Regions from separate parts of the Vogesella sp. EB genome, predicted to be linked through region 3. Evidence: predicted binding sites of a transcription regulator. Region 3 holds the regulator's gene; each other region holds the start of a gene.
The links. Region 3 encodes FNR, which switches genes on or off when oxygen is low (the NO sensors DNR and NnrR bind a similar motif). Its sites were predicted from a motif close to TTGATNNNNATCAA; they were not measured.
Positions count from the first base shown of each region.

Region 1: a site for FNR is predicted at 2,632-2,645, ahead of ACG97_RS06610 (ribonucleoside triphosphate reductase). Genes of this name have one in related genera too.
Region 2: a site for FNR is predicted at 2,477-2,490, ahead of norV (anaerobic nitric oxide reductase flavorubredoxin). Genes of this name have one in related genera too.
Region 4: a site for FNR is predicted at 2,458-2,471, ahead of ACG97_RS10185 (nitrite reductase). Genes of this name have one in related genera too.

Region 1 covers NZ_LFDT01000008.1:20,882-25,520, reverse strand. The annotation lists gene ACG97_RS06620 (anaerobic ribonucleoside-triphosphate reductase activating protein) at 1-527, opposite strand, end outside; gene nrdD (anaerobic ribonucleoside-triphosphate reductase) at 490-651, opposite strand; gene ACG97_RS06610 (ribonucleoside triphosphate reductase) at 853-2,574, opposite strand; gene ACG97_RS06605 (YqaE/Pmp3 family membrane protein) at 2,753-2,947, opposite strand; gene ACG97_RS06600 (XRE family transcriptional regulator) at 3,072-3,632, opposite strand; gene ACG97_RS06595 (DMT family transporter) at 3,715-4,617, shown strand.
Region 2 covers NZ_LFDT01000001.1:295,513-300,151, reverse strand. The annotation lists gene ACG97_RS01410 (FAD-dependent oxidoreductase) at 1-963, opposite strand, end outside; gene norV (anaerobic nitric oxide reductase flavorubredoxin) at 987-2,378, opposite strand; gene ACG97_RS01400 (Rrf2 family transcriptional regulator) at 2,642-3,094, shown strand; gene ACG97_RS01395 (Lrp/AsnC family transcriptional regulator) at 3,136-3,576, opposite strand; gene ACG97_RS01390 (DMT family transporter) at 3,705-4,601, shown strand.
Region 3 covers NZ_LFDT01000024.1:7,734-12,372, reverse strand. The annotation lists gene ACG97_RS12860 (efflux RND transporter permease subunit) at 1-395, shown strand, start outside; gene ACG97_RS12855 (efflux transporter outer membrane subunit) at 385-1,767, shown strand; gene fnr (fumarate/nitrate reduction transcriptional regulator Fnr) at 1,838-2,584, opposite strand; gene hemN (oxygen-independent coproporphyrinogen III oxidase) at 2,696-4,105, shown strand; gene ACG97_RS12840 (hypothetical protein) at 4,258-4,639, opposite strand, start outside.
Region 4 covers NZ_LFDT01000015.1:12,604-17,242, reverse strand. The annotation lists gene ACG97_RS10195 (cytochrome c) at 1-236, opposite strand, end outside; gene ACG97_RS10190 (c-type cytochrome) at 345-653, opposite strand; gene ACG97_RS10185 (nitrite reductase) at 696-2,390, opposite strand; gene ACG97_RS10180 (bestrophin family protein) at 2,633-3,550, shown strand; gene ACG97_RS10175 (nitric oxide reductase activation protein NorD) at 3,626-4,639, opposite strand, start outside.

The DNA of each region.
Region 1 (4,639 bases), on a different contig from region 3:
GCCGGGTGGATGGTGCTGCGGCATTCGTAGGCGACGCCGCTGGCTTGCAGCAGCGCCAGGCTGGCGGCGGCACGCTCGCCGCTGCCGGCCACCGCGGTGATGGCCGGGTACTGCGGCGGCAGGGTCTTGATGTCCAGCCCGACCCAGTCCAATAGCGGCAACACCGCAGCCAGCCGTTGCGGGTGACTGCCGCCGGTGTGCAGGCCGGTGGCAAAGCCCATGGCGCGCACTTCGGCCAGCAGCGCCGGTAGTGCCGGGTCGCTCAGCGGCTCGCCGCCGGAAAACACCACCCCGTCCAGCAAACCGCGCCGCGTCTGCAATTGCGCGCGCAGCTGCGGCCAACTTGTCTGGCCGTGGCGGCGCTGCAGCAGGCCGGGGTTGTGGCAGTAGCCGCAGCGCCACGGGCAGCCGGCCAGGAACACCACCGCGGCCAGCCGGCCCGGCCAGTCGCAGGCCGAGAACGGCTGCCAGCCGCCGATGCGGGCGCGCTCAGCCGGCGCGCTGTTCGTCGAAGTGGCAGCGTTCATGGAACTCGCCCTGTTTGCCGGTATTGAACGAGGCCACCGGGCGGTGGTAGCCCATTACCCGCGTCCACACCTCGCAGCGGGTGCGTTCTTCGTCTTTCAGCTCGATGGTTTGCTGCTGTTGCATGGTGTTTCCTTTCAAAGGTTGGCCGCATGGCGGCGGATTGGCTCTGTGCTGTTGGTATGGGGTTGCTGCTAGGCAGGCTGCTGTGAGCCTGTCACCGCACTTGACGATTCGCCTCACGTCGCCCCGGATAAGCCGCAGGCGTATCCGGGGCGACGGTTGTGAGGGCATGCGATTTCCCCGGATGCGCTTCGCTTATCCGGACTACGGGGTGCAGGCCGCCTGGCGTTTTTTCGCGATCAGCTCGGCGTCGCACTTCGGGCAGAAATCATGGCGGCCGGACAGATAGCCGTGCGTCGGGCAGATCGAGAACGTCGGCGTGATGGTGATGTAGGGCAGGCGGAAGTTTTCCAGCGCGCGCTTCACCAGCTGGCGGCAGGCGTCGGCGCTGCTCACCGCCTCGCTCATATACAGGTGCAGCACGGTGCCGCCGGTGTATTTGCGTTGCAGTTCGTCCTGGCGCAGCAGCGCCTCGAACGGGTCGTCGGTAAAGCCCACCGGCAGCTGGCTGGAGTTGGTGTAGTACGGTTGCTGCGGCGTGCCGGCCTGCAGGATGCCGGGGTAGCGCTTGTTGTCCTCGCGCGCAAAGCGGTAGGTGGTGCCTTCCGCCGGGGTGGCTTCCAGGTTGTACAGGTGGCCGGTGGCCTGCTGGAACTCGACCATGCGCGCGCGGATGTGGTCAAGGTAGCGGCAGGCAAAATCATGGCCCCAGTCGCTGGTGATGTTGTGGGCGTCCGCCGTGAAGTTGCGGATCATTTCGTTGATGCCGTTCACCCCCAGGGTGGAAAAGTGGTTGCGCAGGCTGCCGAGGAAGTGGCGGGTGTACGGGTACAGCCCGCCGTCGATGTGCTGCTGCACTTTGCTGCGGCGCGCTTCCAGCACCTCGCGCCCCAGGTCCAGCAGGCGGTCGGTTTCGGCCAGCAGCGCCGCTTCGTCGCCGGCAAAACGGTGGCCGAGGCGCGCGCAGTTGACGGTGACCACGCCCACCGAGCCGGTCTGCTCGGCGCTGCCGAACAGGCCGTTGCCGCGTTTCATCAGCTCGCGCAGGTCCAGCTGCAGGCGGCAGCACATGCTGCGCACCATGTGCGGCTCCAGCTCGGAGTTCACGAAGTTCTGGAAGTAGGGCAGGCCGTACTTGGCGGTCATCGCGAACAACAGCTCGCTGTTCTCGCCGTACCAGTCGAAATCCTTGGTGATGTTGTAGGTGGGGATCGGGAAGGTAAATGCCCGCCCCAGCGCGTCGCCGGCCAGCATCACCTCGATATAGGCGCGGTTGATCAGCGCCATTTCGGGCGCGCAGTCGCCGTAGCGGAACGGCATCTCCTCGCCGCCCAGCACCGGGATCTGCTCGCGCAGGTCTTCCGGGCACACCCAGTCGAAGGTCAGGTTGGTGAACGGCGTCTGCGTGCCCCAGCGGCTAGGCACGTTCAGGTTGTAGATCAGTTCCTGGATCGCCTGCTTCACCTGCGCGTAGTCCAGCGCATCCTTTTTCACGAACGGGGCGAGGTAGGTATCGAAGGAGCTGAATGCCTGCGCGCCGGCCCACTCGTTCTGCAGCGTGCCGAGGAAGTTGACGATCTGGCCGCAGGCGCTGGACAGGTGCCGCGGCGGGGCCGACTCCACCTTGCCGCCGACGCCGGCAAAACCCAGCTGCAACAGGGTGCGCAGCGACCAGCCGGCGCAGTAGCCGGACAACATGTCCAGGTCGTGGATGTGCAGGTCGCCGTGGCGATGTGCCTGTGCCGCCTGCGGGCTGAACACGCTGCCCAGCCAGTACTCGGCGGTGAGCTTGCCGGCGATGTTGAGGATCAAGCCGCCCAGGCTGTAGCCCTGGTTGGCATTGGCCTGCACCCGCCAGTCGGCACGGGACAGGTATTCGTTGATGCTGCTGACGGCGTCGACATGACTGCTGGGGCGTGCGGACATCGTTTGCTCCAATATGTTGTGGTTGGCGCATTGTATGGACGCAGCATGTAGTAGTGATTGATGTGGATCAAGCGTGCAAAAATTCTTATGGCATGGTCTGTGGTGGTGTGGCGCCATGAAAAATGGCCAGCCGGTCGTTGCCGGGCTGGCCATCGGGACAGGACGCGTGGCGCCCGCGCTAGCGTGCCTGTGCCAGCGCCTGTTTGATCTTGAGGTCGGTCTTGTACTGGCTGAGCGCGTACACCGACCAGATCGCCGCCGGGATCCAGCCGATCAGCGTGCACTGCAGCAGCAGGCAGAACAGGCCGGCAAACGGGCGCTTGATGGTGAAGAACTGCAGCCAGGGCAGCAGGATGGCGAGTAGCAGACGCATGGTGACTCCGATCGCGGATGGACAGTGACGAGGACTTTGATGCTATCCGGTTATGTCAAAACCATCAAATGCGGTGGTGGTGGGCTGCCGCCACGCTGGCCGGCGGCCAGGGTTGGCCGCAGTCTCAGCCGGGCGCCGGCATCACGATGCTGCGCTGGAAACGCAGCAGGCTGCTGCCCGGGTTGTGGTAGCGGTAGCCGTGCTCGGTGCTGTAGCCGGCGGTGTCGCCCGCTTGCAGCGTGTGCTCGCCGCCGGCGTAGGCCAGTTGCAGCGTGCCGCTGTGCACTTCCACGATCTCGCCGCAGCCGGCCGGGTCCGGCGCGGCGAGGTAGCCGTCGCCGGGCGCCAGCTGCCACTGCCACAGCTCCAGCGTGCAGCCGGCCAGCGCCAGGCTGTGCAGCAGGGTGGCGTGGCTGTCGCTGCTGTCGCCCTGCCACACCCGCACCGGCGCGTCGCTGCCGGGGGCGCGCACCAGCTCGGAAAAGGTCAGCCCCAGCGCGCTGGCGAGGCGGTCCAGCGTGGCGATGCTGACATTGCTGGCGCCGGCCTCGATGTTGACCAGCATGCGGCGGCTGACCTCGGCGCTGGCGGCCAGTTTTTCCTGGCTCAGGCCGCGCTGCTGGCGCGCTTCGCGCAGATTGCGGGCGACATGGCTGAAGACTTGCAGGGGAGTGTGTTCGCTCATAAGTGCAATATATTGCTCATCAAACGAGTTGTGCAGTATAGTGCACAAAACTGAGCCACCACCCTACACGCGAGCCTTGTCCATGTCCACCATCGCCCTGCCCGCGGCCCAGCCGCCGCGTTCCCTGTTGCCCGACCTGTCGCTGGTCGGCGTCACCCTGATCTGGGGCGGCACCTTCCTCGCGGTGCAGACCGCACTGCAGTGGAGCGGCGCCTTCGTCTTTGTCGGCATGCGCTTTGCCGTCGCCGCCTTGCTGGCGTTGCTGCTGTGCCGCCGCCAGCTGGCCGGCCTCAACCGCACCGAGCTGCTGGGCGGCATCGGCATCGGCGTGATCCTGTATTTCAGCTACAACCTGCAGACGCTGGGTCTGGGCCACATCGCCAGCAGCACCTCGGCCTTCCTTACCGGACTGTATGTGCCGCTGGTGCCGCTGCTGCAGTGGGGCCTGTTCCGCCAGCGCCCGGGCTGGCTGGCGTGGGCGGGGGTGGCGCTGGCGTTTGCTGGCCTGCTGCTCTTGGCCGGGGTCGATGGCCTCAGCATCAAGCTGGGGCTGGGCGAATGGCTGACCATCGCCGCCACCGTCACCATCGCGCTGGAAATCTGCCTGCTCAGCCGCTTTGCCGCCGGCTGCAACGCCGGGCGCATGGCGCTGGTGCAGCTGGCGACGGTGGCGCTGCTGTCGCTGGCCAGCGCGCCGCTGGCCGGCGAGGCGCTGCCGCAGTGGCAGCCGCTGCTGCTGGTCAGCGTGCTGGCGCTGGGCGCGGCCACCGCGCTGATCCAGATCGTGATGAACTGGGCGCAGCAGACGGTGCCGGCCACCCGTGCCACCATCATTTACGCGATGGAACCGGTGTGGGGCGGGCTGATCGGCTGGCTGGCCGGCGAGGCGATGGGCGCCGGCAAGGTCGGCGGTGCAGTGCTGATCGTGGCCAGCGTGCTCTTGAGCCAGCTCAGCGCGCATAAGGCGACACACGCGCCGGCCTGATCCTTAGAACCTGTTCACGATC
Region 2 (4,639 bases), on a different contig from region 3:
ATAGTGCGGCGTTTTCACCGCCACCGGCAGCGGGCCGAAACGCACCGGCTGCGGCGTGCCGGCCAGGGTGCTGGCCAGTGCCCGCGCCGACAGCGTGATCGGCTGCAGGTAGGGCAGGATCTGGCCCTCGATCTCGGCGCAGTCGCCCAGCGCATAGACATTGGGCTGCGAGGTGCGCAGATAGCGGTCGACGGTGATGCCGCGCCCGGTGGCCAATCCAGTCGCCAGTCCTGCGGCCAGCTCCAGCCGCGGCTTCAGCCCCGCCGCGCAGATCACGGCGTCCACGTTAAGGATTTCGCCATTGCTGAGCTTCACGTGGTAACCGGTCGCCGCGCGGTCGATGCGGTCCACCGCGGTGCCGAAACGCATCGTCACCGGCGCCATGGCATGGTGCAGGCGCTGGCTGACCACCTCGGGCACCAGCCGCTCCAGCAACCGGCTGCCGATGTCCACCAGCGTTACCTGCTTGTGGCGGGCGATGTCGTGGGCGATCTCGGTGCCGATCAGGCCGCCGCCGATGACCAGCACGCGCTCGCTGCGCTCGAGCTGCGCGATATAGCGACGGTACTGCTCCAGGTTGTTCAGGGTCAGGATGTCCTGTGCCGCGTCGCCGCGGATGGTCGGCACGAAGGGCTCGGCGCCCACCGCCAGCACCAGGTCGCTGTAGGGGATCTGCACCGCGCCGGCGTGGACGAGTTTGGCGTCGAAGTCGATCGCGGTGACGAGGGTATTGGGGCGCACCATGATTTTCAGCTCGGCGGCGATGGCGGTGGCGTGCTGCTGCACCAGCTGCTCGGCCGCCATTTGCTGGCCGAAGCCGTGGCTGAGCTGCGGCTTGGGATACTGCTCGCCGCCGTCCTGGGTCAGGATGATGACGGGGGTGGCGGCATCGAGCTGGCGGAACGCCCGGGCCAGGGTGTAGCCGGCGTGGCCGCTACCGATGATGACGAGGGGTTTTTTCATCAGGAATCTCCGGGGACGGTTGTTTACGCGGGAACAAAGTCGCTCTTGCCCATGAAGCACACCGGGCACAGGAAGCTTTCCGCGACATCCGGCCAGGCGGTGCCGGCGGCCACGCCTTGCGAGGCTTCACCCTGTTGCGGGTCATAGGCCCACGAGCAGGTCTTGCAGCGCATCTTGCCGCTGCCACAGCTGCCGGTATCACTCGCCGCCAGCGGTTCGCGCTGGCCCAGCTGCCCGATGAAGGCCTCGCCAAAGCGCACCGCCTGCGAGAGCGCGTCGTCGGTTGGCCGCCATTCCGCAGCGATGCCCTGATTGAGTACGCGGAAGCCGGCATCGTCCAGCCGTTTGGCGATGCGTTCCACCGCGCCGCCGCTCCAGCCATGGGTGCCGAACGCCGCTGCCGCCTTGTTCCTGAAGCGCAGCCCGGTCATTTCCTCGAGCAGGGCGGCGACGTGCGGCAGCATCACGTTGTTGACGGTCGGGCTGCCGACCAGGATGGCCTTGGACTTGAACACGTGGGTGAGCACGTCGTTCTTGTCGCTGTTGGACAGGTTGAACAGCTTGATCACGACATCCTGATCGGCGTTGCGGATGCCCTCGGCAATCGCCTCCGCCATCATGCGGGTGCCGTTCCACATGGTGTCGTAGACCAGGGTGATCTGGTTTTCCTGGTAGTCGTCGGCCCATTTCAGGTACTGCTCGACGATCTGGGTCGGCTTGTCGCGCCAGATGATGCCGTGGCTGGTGGCGATCATGTCGATCGGCAGGTTCAAGGCCAGCACTTCGTGGATTTTCTGGGTCACCAGCGCGCTGAACGGGGTCAGGATGTTGGCGTAGTACTTGATGCACTCTTCCTGCAGTTCGACCGGGTCGCACTGGTCGTTGAACATCTGCGCGCTGGCATAGTGCTGGCCGAAGGCGTCGTTGCTGAACAGCACGGCGTCGTCGGTGAGGTAGGTAGCCATGCTGTCGGGCCAGTGCAGCATCGGCATCTCGACAAATACCAGTTGCTTGCCGTTGCCGAGGTCGAGGCTGTCGCCGGTCTTGACGATCTTGAAGTTCCAGTCCTGGTGATAGTGGCCGCGCAGCGACTTGGCTCCGTTGGCGGTGCAGTAGATCGGGGTGTCGGGGATGCGCGCCATCAGCGCCGGCAAGGCACCGCTGTGGTCGATCTCGCCGTGGTTGGCAATGATGTAGTCGATGGCGCCGAGATCGACTTCTTTTGCCAGGTTGGCGACGAATTCTTCGGCATACGGCGCCCACACGGTGTCGATCAGCGCGATTTTTTCTTCCTTGATCAGGTAGCTGTTGTAGCTGGAGCCGCGGTGGGTGCTGTACTCGCTGCCGTGAAACTCGCGCAGCTCCCAGTCCTGTTTGCCGACCCAGCGGATATTGTTTTTGACGGTGAAAGCCATGGTGGTGCTCCTTGAGGGGGTATAAGATTCGTCTGATATGAATCTTATACCCGATAACATTCATAGAAAATGAATGTTATGAAGCAAAGTCCATTCGCTTGAGGCGCATCAAGAACGCGCGTTTTCGGCCGGTTTTTACCGTAACGGCAGGCCGGCGTGAGGCAAACCGCCGCAACCGGGTGCTGGCCGGCAGGGTAGAATGGCGACCCGAGTCCGGGTGCATAAGCTGCCGGATTGAACAACACCATGGAATGGTCCCGATCGTGCGATTGACCGCCTTTACCGACTACTGCCTGCGGGTAATGATGTACAGCGCGCTGGCGGGCGAGCGCCTGGTGACCATCGGCGAGATTGCCCACGCCTACGACATTTCCGCCAGCCACCTGACCAAGGTGGTGCATTTTCTGGGGCAGCAGGGCTATCTCACTACGGTGCGCGGCAAGGGCGGCGGCATGCGTCTGACGCACGCACCGCAGCAGGTCAACCTCGGCCAGTTGGTGCGGGCGGCGGAGGCCGACAACGTGCTGGTCGAGTGCTTTGATGCCGAGCACTCGCACTGCCGCATCGCCGCCTGCTGCCGGCTGTATCGCGTGCTGCATGCGGCGCAAGAGGCCTTCTACAGCGAGCTGTCACGCCACACCCTGGCCGATCTGCTGATCCAGCCGGCGGGGCTGGGGCGTGCGCTCGGCATCGAGATCCATCCCGTCTCCGACTGAGCGATACGCGCTGCGGCCAACCTTGCGTGGCCGCTTTGCTGCTAGGGCAGCAGCGGTGGCAGCCGGCGCAGCACCGGGCTGGCCTTGACGATGCTGGTGGCGGTAGTGGCCAGTTCGGCAAAGCCGTCCAGGATCTCGTCCAGCTGGCCGATGTCGCGCAGCAGCAGGCGGGCGATGTAGCAATCCTCGCCGGTGACCTTGTCACACTCGGTGAACTGCGGCGTGGCGACGAGGCGCGCCTCCAGCGCCTTGAGCTGGCCCGGCAGCGGGCGCAGCCGCACGATGGCCTGCAGGGTGTAGCCCCACTGCGGCCAGTCCAGCTCCGGGGTGTAGCCGCGAATGGCACCGTGTTCCTCCAGCCGCTTCAGCCGTTCCGACACGCTGGGGCCGGACATCTTCAGCTGCCGCGCCAGCTCGGCAATGCTCTGCCGCGCGTCCTGTTGCAGCAGCCCCACCAGCTGTACGTCAATCCAGTCTTTCATTGCAGGCAATCCTGTCGATTTGGCGATATTTACAAGGTAGCAAGCCGATTCTGCCTTGCAAAGTCCATTCAACCGGCTGCGCGAGCTGCGTATGCTGTAGCACACTAGCCTGCAAGGAGAACCTGATCATGACACAACAAAATTTACGCACCGGCGTGCTGCAGATGCTGGCCGCCATGGCGCTGTCCGGCACCATCGGCTGGTTCGTGCTGCAGTCGGGGCAGCCGGTCTGGAACGTGGTATTCGTGCGCTGCGTGCTGGGTGCGTTGGGGCTGGGCCTGTACGCCTGGTGGCGCGGGCTGTGGCAAACGTGGCCGTTTACCCGGGCCAGCCTGCTGTGGTGCATCGCCGGCGGCGTGGCGCTGGTGGGCAACTGGCTGCTGCTGTTCAACGCCTATCACTACAGCTCGATCGGCATCGCCACCGTGGTGTATCACACCCAGCCGTTCTGGCTGCTGTTGCTGGGTCGGTTGCTGTTGGGCGAGGCGCTGACGGTGCGCAAGTTGGCCGCGGTGGCGGTGGCGTTTGCCGGCATGCTGCTGATCGTGCAGCCGGGGCAGGGTGCCGGCGGCGGGCTGCTGGGCATCCTGCTGGCGCTGGGCGCCGCCATGCTGTACGCGGTGGTGACGCTGATCAGCAAACAGCTGCCGAAGACGCTGGCGCCCACCCACATCGCCTGCGTGCAGACGCTGACCGGCGTGCTGCTGCTGTGGCCGCTGCTGGACAACGCCAGCCTGTGGGTGGCCGGCAGCCATTGGGGCTATCTGGCCACGCTGGGGCTGGTGCACACCACGCTGATGTACATCATCATGTACGCCGCCTTCCGCCAGCTGCCCACCCACTGGATCGGCCTGCTCGGTTTCAGTTACCCGGTGGTGGCGCTGCTGGTGGATTACCTCGCCTACGGCCGGTTGCTGGATGGCTGGCAGCTGCTGGGCGTGCTGCTGATTGTTGCGGCCAACGCGTGGGGGCTGCAGCGGGTGCCGGCCGTGGCTGTCCCGCAAGCGGCAAAGGCCGGTGCCTGATCCTGAATAAATTGGCGGCAGGCGGGCAATCCGTCTGC
Region 3 (4,639 bases):
CCAACTGGCTGCGCGGGCTGGAGAACGACATCTATTTCCAGGTGGCGCTGGTGACGCTGATCGGCCTCGCGGCCAAGAACGCGATCCTGATCGTCGAGTTCGCGGTGCTGAAGATGGAAGAAGGGCGTTCGCTGACCGAGGCGGCGGTGGAGGCGGCCAAGCTGCGTTTCCGCCCGATCGTGATGACCTCGCTGGCCTTCATCCTCGGTTGCGTGCCGCTGGCGATTTCCAGCGGCGCCGGCTCCGCCAGCCGTCACTCGATCGGTACCGGCGTGATCGGGGGCATGTTGGCCGCAACCTTCATCGCGGCGCTGTTCATCCCCCTGTTTTTCAAACTGATTATGCAGTGGAGCCAGCGCAAGCCGGCACCACAAGGAGAACAGCATGATGCTTAAGCAAGCGCTGTTGCCAATCCTGGTCGCCGCCGCGCTGTCGGCGTGCGCGGTCGGCCCCGACTACCAGCGTCCGCAGCTGGACATGCCGCAGGCGGCGGCCAACGTGGCGCCGGTCGCCAGCGACTGGTGGCGCAGTTTCGAGGATCCGGTGCTGGACGCGATGATAGACGAGTCGCTGCGCTACAACCGTGATCTGGTGCAGGCCGCGGCGCGGGTGGAAGAAGCCGCCGCCGCCGCCGGTGTGGCGCGAGCCGGCCTGCTGCCGCAGGTCAGCGCCAGCGCCGGCAGCGGCCGCAGCCAGACCTCGAGCTACAGCAGTGGTGGCGGGGCGCTGCTCGACAGCCGCCAGGCCGGGCTGACCGCTAGCTGGGAGCTGGACCTGTGGGGCAAGCTGCGCCGCGAACGCGAAGCGGCGCTAGCCGACGTCAGCGCCAGCGAGCGCTCGCTGGCCGCGCTCAGGCTGTCGCTGGGCAGCCAGGTGGCCAAGAGCTACTTCCAGCTCGCCAGCTACGACGCCCAGCTCGCCAGCGCCCGCGCCACGCTGCAAAGCCGCGAGCAATCGCTGCAGCTGCGCCAGAAACGCTTCAACGGCGGCATGACCTCCGAGCTGGAGCTGCGCCAGGCCGAGGCCGAGGCCGCCAGTGCGCGCGCCACCGTGCCGCAGCTGGCACAGGCGGTGACGCAGACCGAACACGCGCTGGCGGTGCTGTTGGGCCGTTCGCCGCGTGACATTGCGGCCAACCTTGGCCGCGGCAAGGCCTTGTCGGCGCTGGCCGAGCCGGAGCAGATCCCGTCCGGCCTGCCGTCCGACCTGCTGCTGCGCCGTGCCGACGTGGCGGCGGCGGAAGCCAGCCTGATCGCGGCCAACGCCCGCATCGGCGTCGCCCGCGCCGCCTACTTCCCGAGCATCAGCCTGTCGGCCGGTATCGGCAGCGCCAGCACCGCGCTGACCGACCTGTTCAGCGGCCCGGCGCAGACCTGGAACTTCGCGGCCAACCTGACCGCGCCGATCTTCAACGCCGGCCGTATCGCCGCCGGTGTCGATGCCGCCAACGCGCGCCAGAAGCAGGCGCTGGCGGTGTACGAGAAGACGGTGCAGCAGGCGTTTGCCGATACCCTGGACGCGATGTCGGCGGTCAGCACCACGCGCGCCACCGAACAGGCGCAGCTGCAGCAGCTGGCCTCGCTGCGCGAGGCGCTGCGCCTGGCGCGGTTGCGCTACGACAACGGCTACTCCAGCTATCTGGACGTGCTGGACGCCGAACGCGGCGTGTTCCAGGTGGAGCAGGCGCTGTCCAGCGCTCGCCTCGCGCGGCTGTCGGCGGTGGTGTCGCTGTACGCGGCACTGGGTGGCGGCTGGCAAGCCGGCTGAGCCCGCAACGCACGATGCAAAAAGCCCGGATCGGTCGATCCGGGCTTTTTTATTGCGTCACGCGGCAGGTTTAGCCGGCGCTGTTGGCCTGCGAGCAGCCGGCCACCAGGGCCTTCAGCTCTTCCGGGCGGACCAGCTGGATGTGCTTGTGATCGACCAGGATCCAGCCCTGCTGCTGGAATTTCGACAGCGTGCGGCTGACGGTTTCCAGTTTCAGGCCGAGGAAGCTGCCGATTTCCTCGCGGCTCATGCGCAGGATGAAGTCGTTGGCGGCAAAGCCGCGGCTGGCCAGGCGCTGCGACAGGTTGAGCAGGAAGGCGGCGAGGCGTTCTTCCGCCTTCATATTGCCCAGCAGCAGCATCACCGACTGGTCGCGCACGATTTCGCGGCTCATCAGGCGGAAGAAGTGGTGTTGCAGGCTGGGGATGTCGCGTCCCAGGCTTTCCATGCGGCTGAACGGCAGCTCGCACACCTCGCTGTCCTCCAGCGCGATGGCGTCGCAACCGTGGGTGTTGGAGGAAATGCCGTCCAGCCCCATCAGCTCGCCGGACATGTGGAAACCGGTAACCTGTTCGCGGCCGTCCTGGCTGGAAACGCAGGTCTTGAAATAGCCGGTGCGCACCGCGTATAAAGAACGGAAACCTTCTCCGCTGCGGAACAGGTATTCACCGCGCTTGAAACGGCGGCTCTGACGGATAACGGCATCCAGCTGGGCCATCTCGTCACGGTTTAGCCCCACCGGCAGGCACAATTCACGCAGGCTGCAGTTGGAACAAGTGACTTTCAGCGAATGCAGGGGGGAGGACAGATCGTTCATACCGAGAGTCGATTTCCAGGGACAGATGAGCTTGCTTGATGAGCGTCAATGCAGATCAAGGCGTAATTGCGCAAATTTACCAGTCCCCCACCAGATTTCCAATCAAAATATATGATGGCTGCTCATTCTGCATTTATCCCGACCCAATGTGTTTTCGACCGGACCCTGATCGAAACACTGGAAGGGTCCGGTCCGCGTTACACCTCCTATCCGACTGCCGACCGTTTTCACGCCGGTTTCGGGGTGAATGATTATGAACATTGCCTGGCGCAGCGCGCCATTGGGGCAAACCATCGCGGCATTTCGCTGTACGTACACATCCCGTTCTGCAACACCATCTGCTACTACTGCGGCTGCAACAAGATTATCACCAAGGACAAGAGCCGCGCCGACGCCTACCTCGACTACCTGGAAAAGGAAATCGCGCTGGTGGCGGAAAAACTCGGCTGTCGCGAGAAGGTGATCCAGCTGCATTTCGGCGGCGGCACACCGACCTTCCTCTCCGATGCGCAGCTGGACCGGGTGATGGGCGTCATCAACCGCTACTTCGAGCTGCTGCCGGAAGGCGAGTTCTCGATCGAGATCGACCCGCGCAAGGTTGGCCGCGACACCGTGCTGCACCTGGGCCGTCTCGGCTTCAACCGCATGAGCGTCGGCATCCAGGATTTCGATCCGGCGGTGCAACAGGCAGTGAACCGCATCCAGAGCGAGGCGGAAACCCGGCTGGTGATCGACGCCGCGCGCGAGGCCGGCTTCAAGTCGGTGAGCGTGGACCTGATCTACGGCCTGCCGCTGCAGAGCGCGCACTCGCTGGAAAGCACCGTCAACAAGGTGATCGCGATGTCGCCGGACCGCATCGCGCTGTACAACTACGCGCACCTGCCGACCGTGTTCAAGCCGCAGCGCCGCATCAACGAGGCCGATCTGCCGTCCAGCGCCACCAAGCTCGACATCCTGCAGAACTCGGTACAGCAGCTGAGCGACGCCGGCTACGTGTTCATCGGCATGGACCACTTCGCCAAGCCCGGTGACGAGCTGACGCGCGCGCTGGAGCAGGGCCGCCTGCAGCGCAACTTCCAGGGCTACTCCACCCACGCCGATTGCGACATGATCGGCTTCGGCGTGTCGTCGATCGGCAAGGTCGGCCCCTGTTACTCGCAGAACGAAAAGGACATCGACGCCTACTACGCGGCGCTGGACGCCGGCCACCTGCCGGTGATGCGCGGTATGACGCTGACCCAGGACGACATCCTGCGCCGCAGCGTGATCCAGGCGCTGATGTGCCGCTTCTCGCTGTCGGTGGAGGCGATCGAGCAGACCTTCGCCATCAATTTTGCCGACTACTTCGCCGACGAGCTGCCGAAGATCCGCGAATTCCAGCAGATGGGCCTGCTGCACTTCGACGGCGACTTCCTTATGGTGGAGCCGAAGGGCCGCTTCCTGATCCGCAATATCGCGATGGCGTTCGACCGCCACCTGCGCGAGCGCGAAACCGGCGCGCGCTATTCGAAAACCATCTGACGCGCGCCGCACGGGCGGCGGGACGACAGGCACACAAGGTTGGCCGCAGCGATGCGGCCAACCTTTTTGTTGATGCCGGCGGCGGCGCGGGCGCTAGAGCCTGTCATCCATTTGAGCCGGATGGGGGCAGGGAAGTGCGCCTGGCTTGTTTTTCAAGACTTGGCGGCGTGTTGGTCATGCTCTGGATTGGCTTGTTGTGCCTGGTTGCCGGTTCCGAACGTCAGCGTTCCGATGCCCGAGGCTGAGAACGAGAGTAGCGCCTTGCTGCCAAGGGGAATCTGCCAGGCATTGGGTGGCGTGGGCGTCACCGGACTACCTATCGGCATTGCCATATCCAGGCGAAACACCTCATAGGCGCTGGCTTCCAGCAACACGCTGCTATTGGGGGCCACCGTTACACTACAGCCCCAGTCTATTTCTTCCAACCCCATCCCCAAGCCAATACAGACGCGATATTCTTTATTGTCATAGGGCGGTATTCGCCAGCCACTCTCGTCGTGTGTCAGGGTAATTTCATTATTAAACCGCATCGAG
Region 4 (4,639 bases), on a different contig from region 3:
GGTTTGCCGGCCAGCGCGGCGGCGGTCAGCGGGCTGCCGAGGCCGCCGTTGAGGGTCAGCCCGTGACAGGCGCCACAGTCCTCGCGCAGCAGGTGGCGCAGCTCGGCGACGCGTTGCGGTGCGGGGGCGACGATGCCGTTGTCGGCATAGACGGCTTCGGAGATGAACAAGGCGGCGCAACAGCCCAGCAGCAGGCACTTGGCTGTCAGCGTACGGCAACAGGCAGGCAGTTTCATGGCGGGATTCCAGTCAGGCTTTCACGGCAGCAGGCGGCGCCTGCTGCGATCAAAGTCCGCGCCGCGGCGGCCGGCCCGGGGCGGGCCGGCGTGCGGCAAGAAGCGGGCTTACTGCGCCAGCACCCACTTCACCAGCAGCTTGATGTCGGCATCCGGCACCTGCGGGTTGGGCGACATCGGGATCGGGCCGAAGCTGCCGGCGCCGCCCTTCTTCACCTTCTCTTCCAGCTTGGCCTGCATGTTCTGGCCCTTGTACTTGCTGCCGATGTCCTTGAACGCCGGGCCGACCACTTTCTTGTCCATGCCGTGACAGGCGAAACAGTTGTACTTCTTCGCCAGCTCCGGCGAGGCGTTGGCGCTGGTGGCCAGCAGCAGGCCGCCACTGAGCAGCAGCGCGGTAAGCAGGGATGTTTTCATGATGATCTCCGTGGCGGGCCGGGTCGCGGCCCGCGCTGAGGGTTAGTAAACGTCGTGCTGGGTGTTGTAGACGTTGAACTTGCCGGTCGGGGTAATCAGGCGCTTGTCCTTGATCACCGCCTTGCAGCTGCGGGTCTTGTCATCGACCACCACGATGGCCGATTCCTTGTTCTTGGCGCTCCACACCGAGAACCACACCTCGTCGCCGCCCTTGTTGTACTCCGGCTGCACCACGCGCTTGGCACCGTCGTCCGCGAGCTTGGCGCAGGCGGCCACGTCGATCACCTGCGGCCCCTTGGCCAGGTTGTTGATGTCGTAGACCGCCACGCTCTGGCTGACCTTGGCATCCGGGTTCAGCGGGGTATCCACCCACAGGTTCTTCGATTTCGGATGGGTCTTGATGAACAGCGAACCGCCACCCTGGCCCTTGAACACGCTGACCGCCTTCCACGCGTACTGCGGATGTTTCACCGGATCGGTACCGATCAGCGTCACGTCCTCGCTGCCCAGGTGCGAGGTACTCCACACCGGACCGTATTTCGGATGCACGAAGTTGGCGCCGCGGCCCGGGTGCGGGATCTTGCCGACATCGACCAGTGCCGCCAGCTTGTCTTCCTTGGTGTCGACCACCGCGATCTTGTTGGAGGCGTTGGCGGCGACCAGGAAGTAGCGACCGCTGCTGTCGAAGCCGCCGTCGTGCAGGAACTTGGCGGAGTCGATAGTGGTGGTTTTCAGGTTATTGAGGTCGGAGTAATCGACCATCATGATCTTGCCGGTTTCCTTGGCGTTGATCACGAATTCCGGCTTGTAGTGGCTACCGACGATGGAGGCCACGCGCGGCTCGGGGTGGTACTCGTTGTCGACGGTCATGCCGCGGGTGGACACCACCTTGCGCGGCTTCAGCGTGTCGCCGTCCATGATCACGAACTGCGGCGGCCAGTAGGTGCCGGCGACGGCGATCTTGTCCTCGAAGCCCTTGAACTTGGAAGTCTCCACCGAGCGCGCCTCGAGGCCGACCTTGACCTCGGCGACGTTGTCCGGCTTCGGCAGCCACAGGTCGATCAGGTTGAGGCGGGCGTCACGGCCGATCACGTACAGGTAGCGGCCGGACTTGGACAGCCGCGAGATGTGCACCGCGTAGCCGGTCTTGATGATGTTGATGATCTGCTTGCTGTCGCCGTCGATCAGCGCCACTTCGCCGCTGTCACGCAGGGTGACGGAGAAGATGTTCTCCAGGTTGTAGCTGTTCATCTTCCTGGTCGGGCGTTTCTCCACCGGCAGGTAGATCTTGCGCGACTTCTCGATGTCGGCCAGCGAGAATTCCGGCGGTGTCGGCGGCTCCTGCTGGATGTAACGCGCCATCAGGTCCACGTCCTGCTCGCTCATCTCGCCGGAGGTCTGCCAGTTCGGCATCCCGGCCGGGCTGCCGTAGGCGATGAACACCTTCAGGTAGTCGGTGCCCTTGCCCAGCGTGATGTCCGGCGTCAGCGGCTTGCCGGTGGCACCCTTGCGCAACACGCCGTGACAGCCGGCGCAACGCTCGAAGTAGATCTGCTTGGCGCGCTCGAATTCGACCTTGGTGATCGGCGGCGCCTTGGGGTTGATGTTCTGGTGCATCTCCTGCTGAGACTGGGCCGCCGGACTACCGGCGGCGTCCGCCAGCGCCAGCGATGCAGCGAACGGCAAGGTTGCCAGTAATACGCCCTGTGCAAGTGCACTTATCCTGAAGCTTTTCATGATGCTCTCCACCACGCTATGAGGGAATTCATGCGCGCATCATCCGCCTGCGGTGACATTGGCATCATTGATTCGTATCAACGGATCGGAATCCACCCTGCGCCGCAGTGAACTTGCCGCAACAGGTGTTGCCCGCCGCCATTGCCGCAGCGCACAAAAAATCGCGGCGCCACACCTTGTGGCCACGGGCCGGCAGCGCCTATGATGTCGGGCTGGCCTATTCCTCGCCCCCGCTTGCCATCATGATCATCCACTCCCGTCACAACTGGTTCGAGCTGCTGTTCGTCTGGCGCGGCTCGGTACTGCCACGCATCCTGCCCCGGCTGTGCCTGGTGTTCCTCATCTCGCTGCTGTCCGCCTTCGCCACCAACTGGTGGATCAGCCAGCACGCGCAATCGTCGCTGAACATCTACATCTTCACGCTGATGGGGGTGTCGCTGGCGATCTTCCTCAGCTTCCGCAATTCGGTCAGCTACGAACGCTTCTGGGAAGCGCGCAAGCTGTGGGGCACGCTGCTGATCGTGGCGCGCACCCTGGCCGGCAAGCTGCTGGCGATCGCCGATGCGCGGCCGGAGTCGCGGCAGATGCTGCACGGCATCTGCGCCCTGGCCTATGCGCTGAAAGGCCAGCTGCGCCAGGACGACGTCGCCGCCCACCTGCAGCGGCTGCTGCCGGCGGCGGAATGGCAGGCGATCGCCGACGCGCCCGGCAAGCCGGGGCTGATCCTGCTCTACCTGCACCGCCTCAATGCCAGCCTGCGCCACAGCGGCAGCATCGACCAGTGGCAGTGGCAGAGCGTCGACCGCAACCTGGACGCGCTGTCCGACGTGGTCGGCGGCTGCGAGCGCATCCGCAATACGCCGATCCCGTTCACCTACCGCGTGCTGCTCAACCGCACCGTCACCATCTACTGCATGCTGCTGCCGATCGGGCTGACCACCAGCATCGGCTGGCTGACGCCGTTGATCGCGGTGTTCATCGCCTACACCTATATGGCGCTGGACGTGCTGGGCGAGGAGCTGGAAGAGCCGTTCGGCAAGGAAGGCAACGACCTGCCGCTGACCGCGCTGTGTTACGGCATCGAGTCCGCGGTGTGCGACATGCTGCGCCAGCCGGTGCCGGTGCCGGCACCGCAGCCGGACGGTGTCTACCTGTACTGAGCCGCACGCCGGCACCTCGACAAAAAAGGTTGGCCGCAACGTTGCGGCCAACCTTTTTCCGTTTGTGGCGGTGTGTCAGGCGGTCAGGCTGGCGTACAGGCTGGTCAAGACCTGCGGCAGGCGCCGCGCGTCGTGCACCACGCTGTAGCCGCGGCGGCCGAACAGGTGCGGCAGGTACTCGCCGGCCTCCTTGTCCACGGTGACGCAGAACGGGATCAGCCCCGCCCGCTTCGCCTCCAGCACCGCCTGGCGCGTGTCTTCCACGCCATAGCGGCCTTCGTAGTGGTCGAGGTCGTTGGGCTTGCCGTCGGACACGATCAGCAGCAGGCGGCGCTGCGCCGGCTGTTCCAGCAGGATGCGGGTGGACTGGCGAATCGCCGCGCCCATGCGCGTGTAGTAGCCGGGACGCAGCGCCAGGATGCGGCCGCGGGTGGTGTCGTCGTAGCGCTCGGCAAAATCCTTCAGCAGCAGGTAGCGCACCTCGTCGCGACGGATCGAGGAAAAGCCGTACAGGCCGAAGGCGTCGCCGCAGGCGGACAGCGCCTCGGCGAACAGCAGCAGGCTGTCGCGGATCACGCCGATCACCTGCCCGGCTTCGCCGAGCCAGCTTTCGGTTGACAGCGACAGGTCGGCCAGCAGCAGGCAGGCCATGTTGCGCCCGCCCGGCGGCCACGCCTGGTACAGCGCCGGCTCGGCCACCGCCACACCGCTGCGTTTCTCGGCGAGGAAGCGGATCAGGCGATCAAGGTCGATGTCCGGGCCGCTGGCCTCGCCGCTCTTGCGGGTGCGCTCCGGCGACAGCGCCTGGAACTGGCGGCGAAGGCGCCGCGCCAGCGGTTGCAGCTTGTCCGGCAGCGGCGCCGGGGTGGCGTCGCGCGGCAGCATCGGCTTCAGGCAGCAGTGCTCGGCCACCAGCCGTTGCCGCTTGTAATCCCATTCCGGCAGCAGGATGCCGCTGCCCAGCGGGGTGTCGTCGTAGGCGGCGGCCGGCAGGTCAAGGTCGAACTTCAGCCGGCTGGCGCGGCGGCGGTTGTCGCGGCTGATGGTCAGCGTGTTCATGTCCTCGGCGGCGGCGCCGGCGTCGTCCAT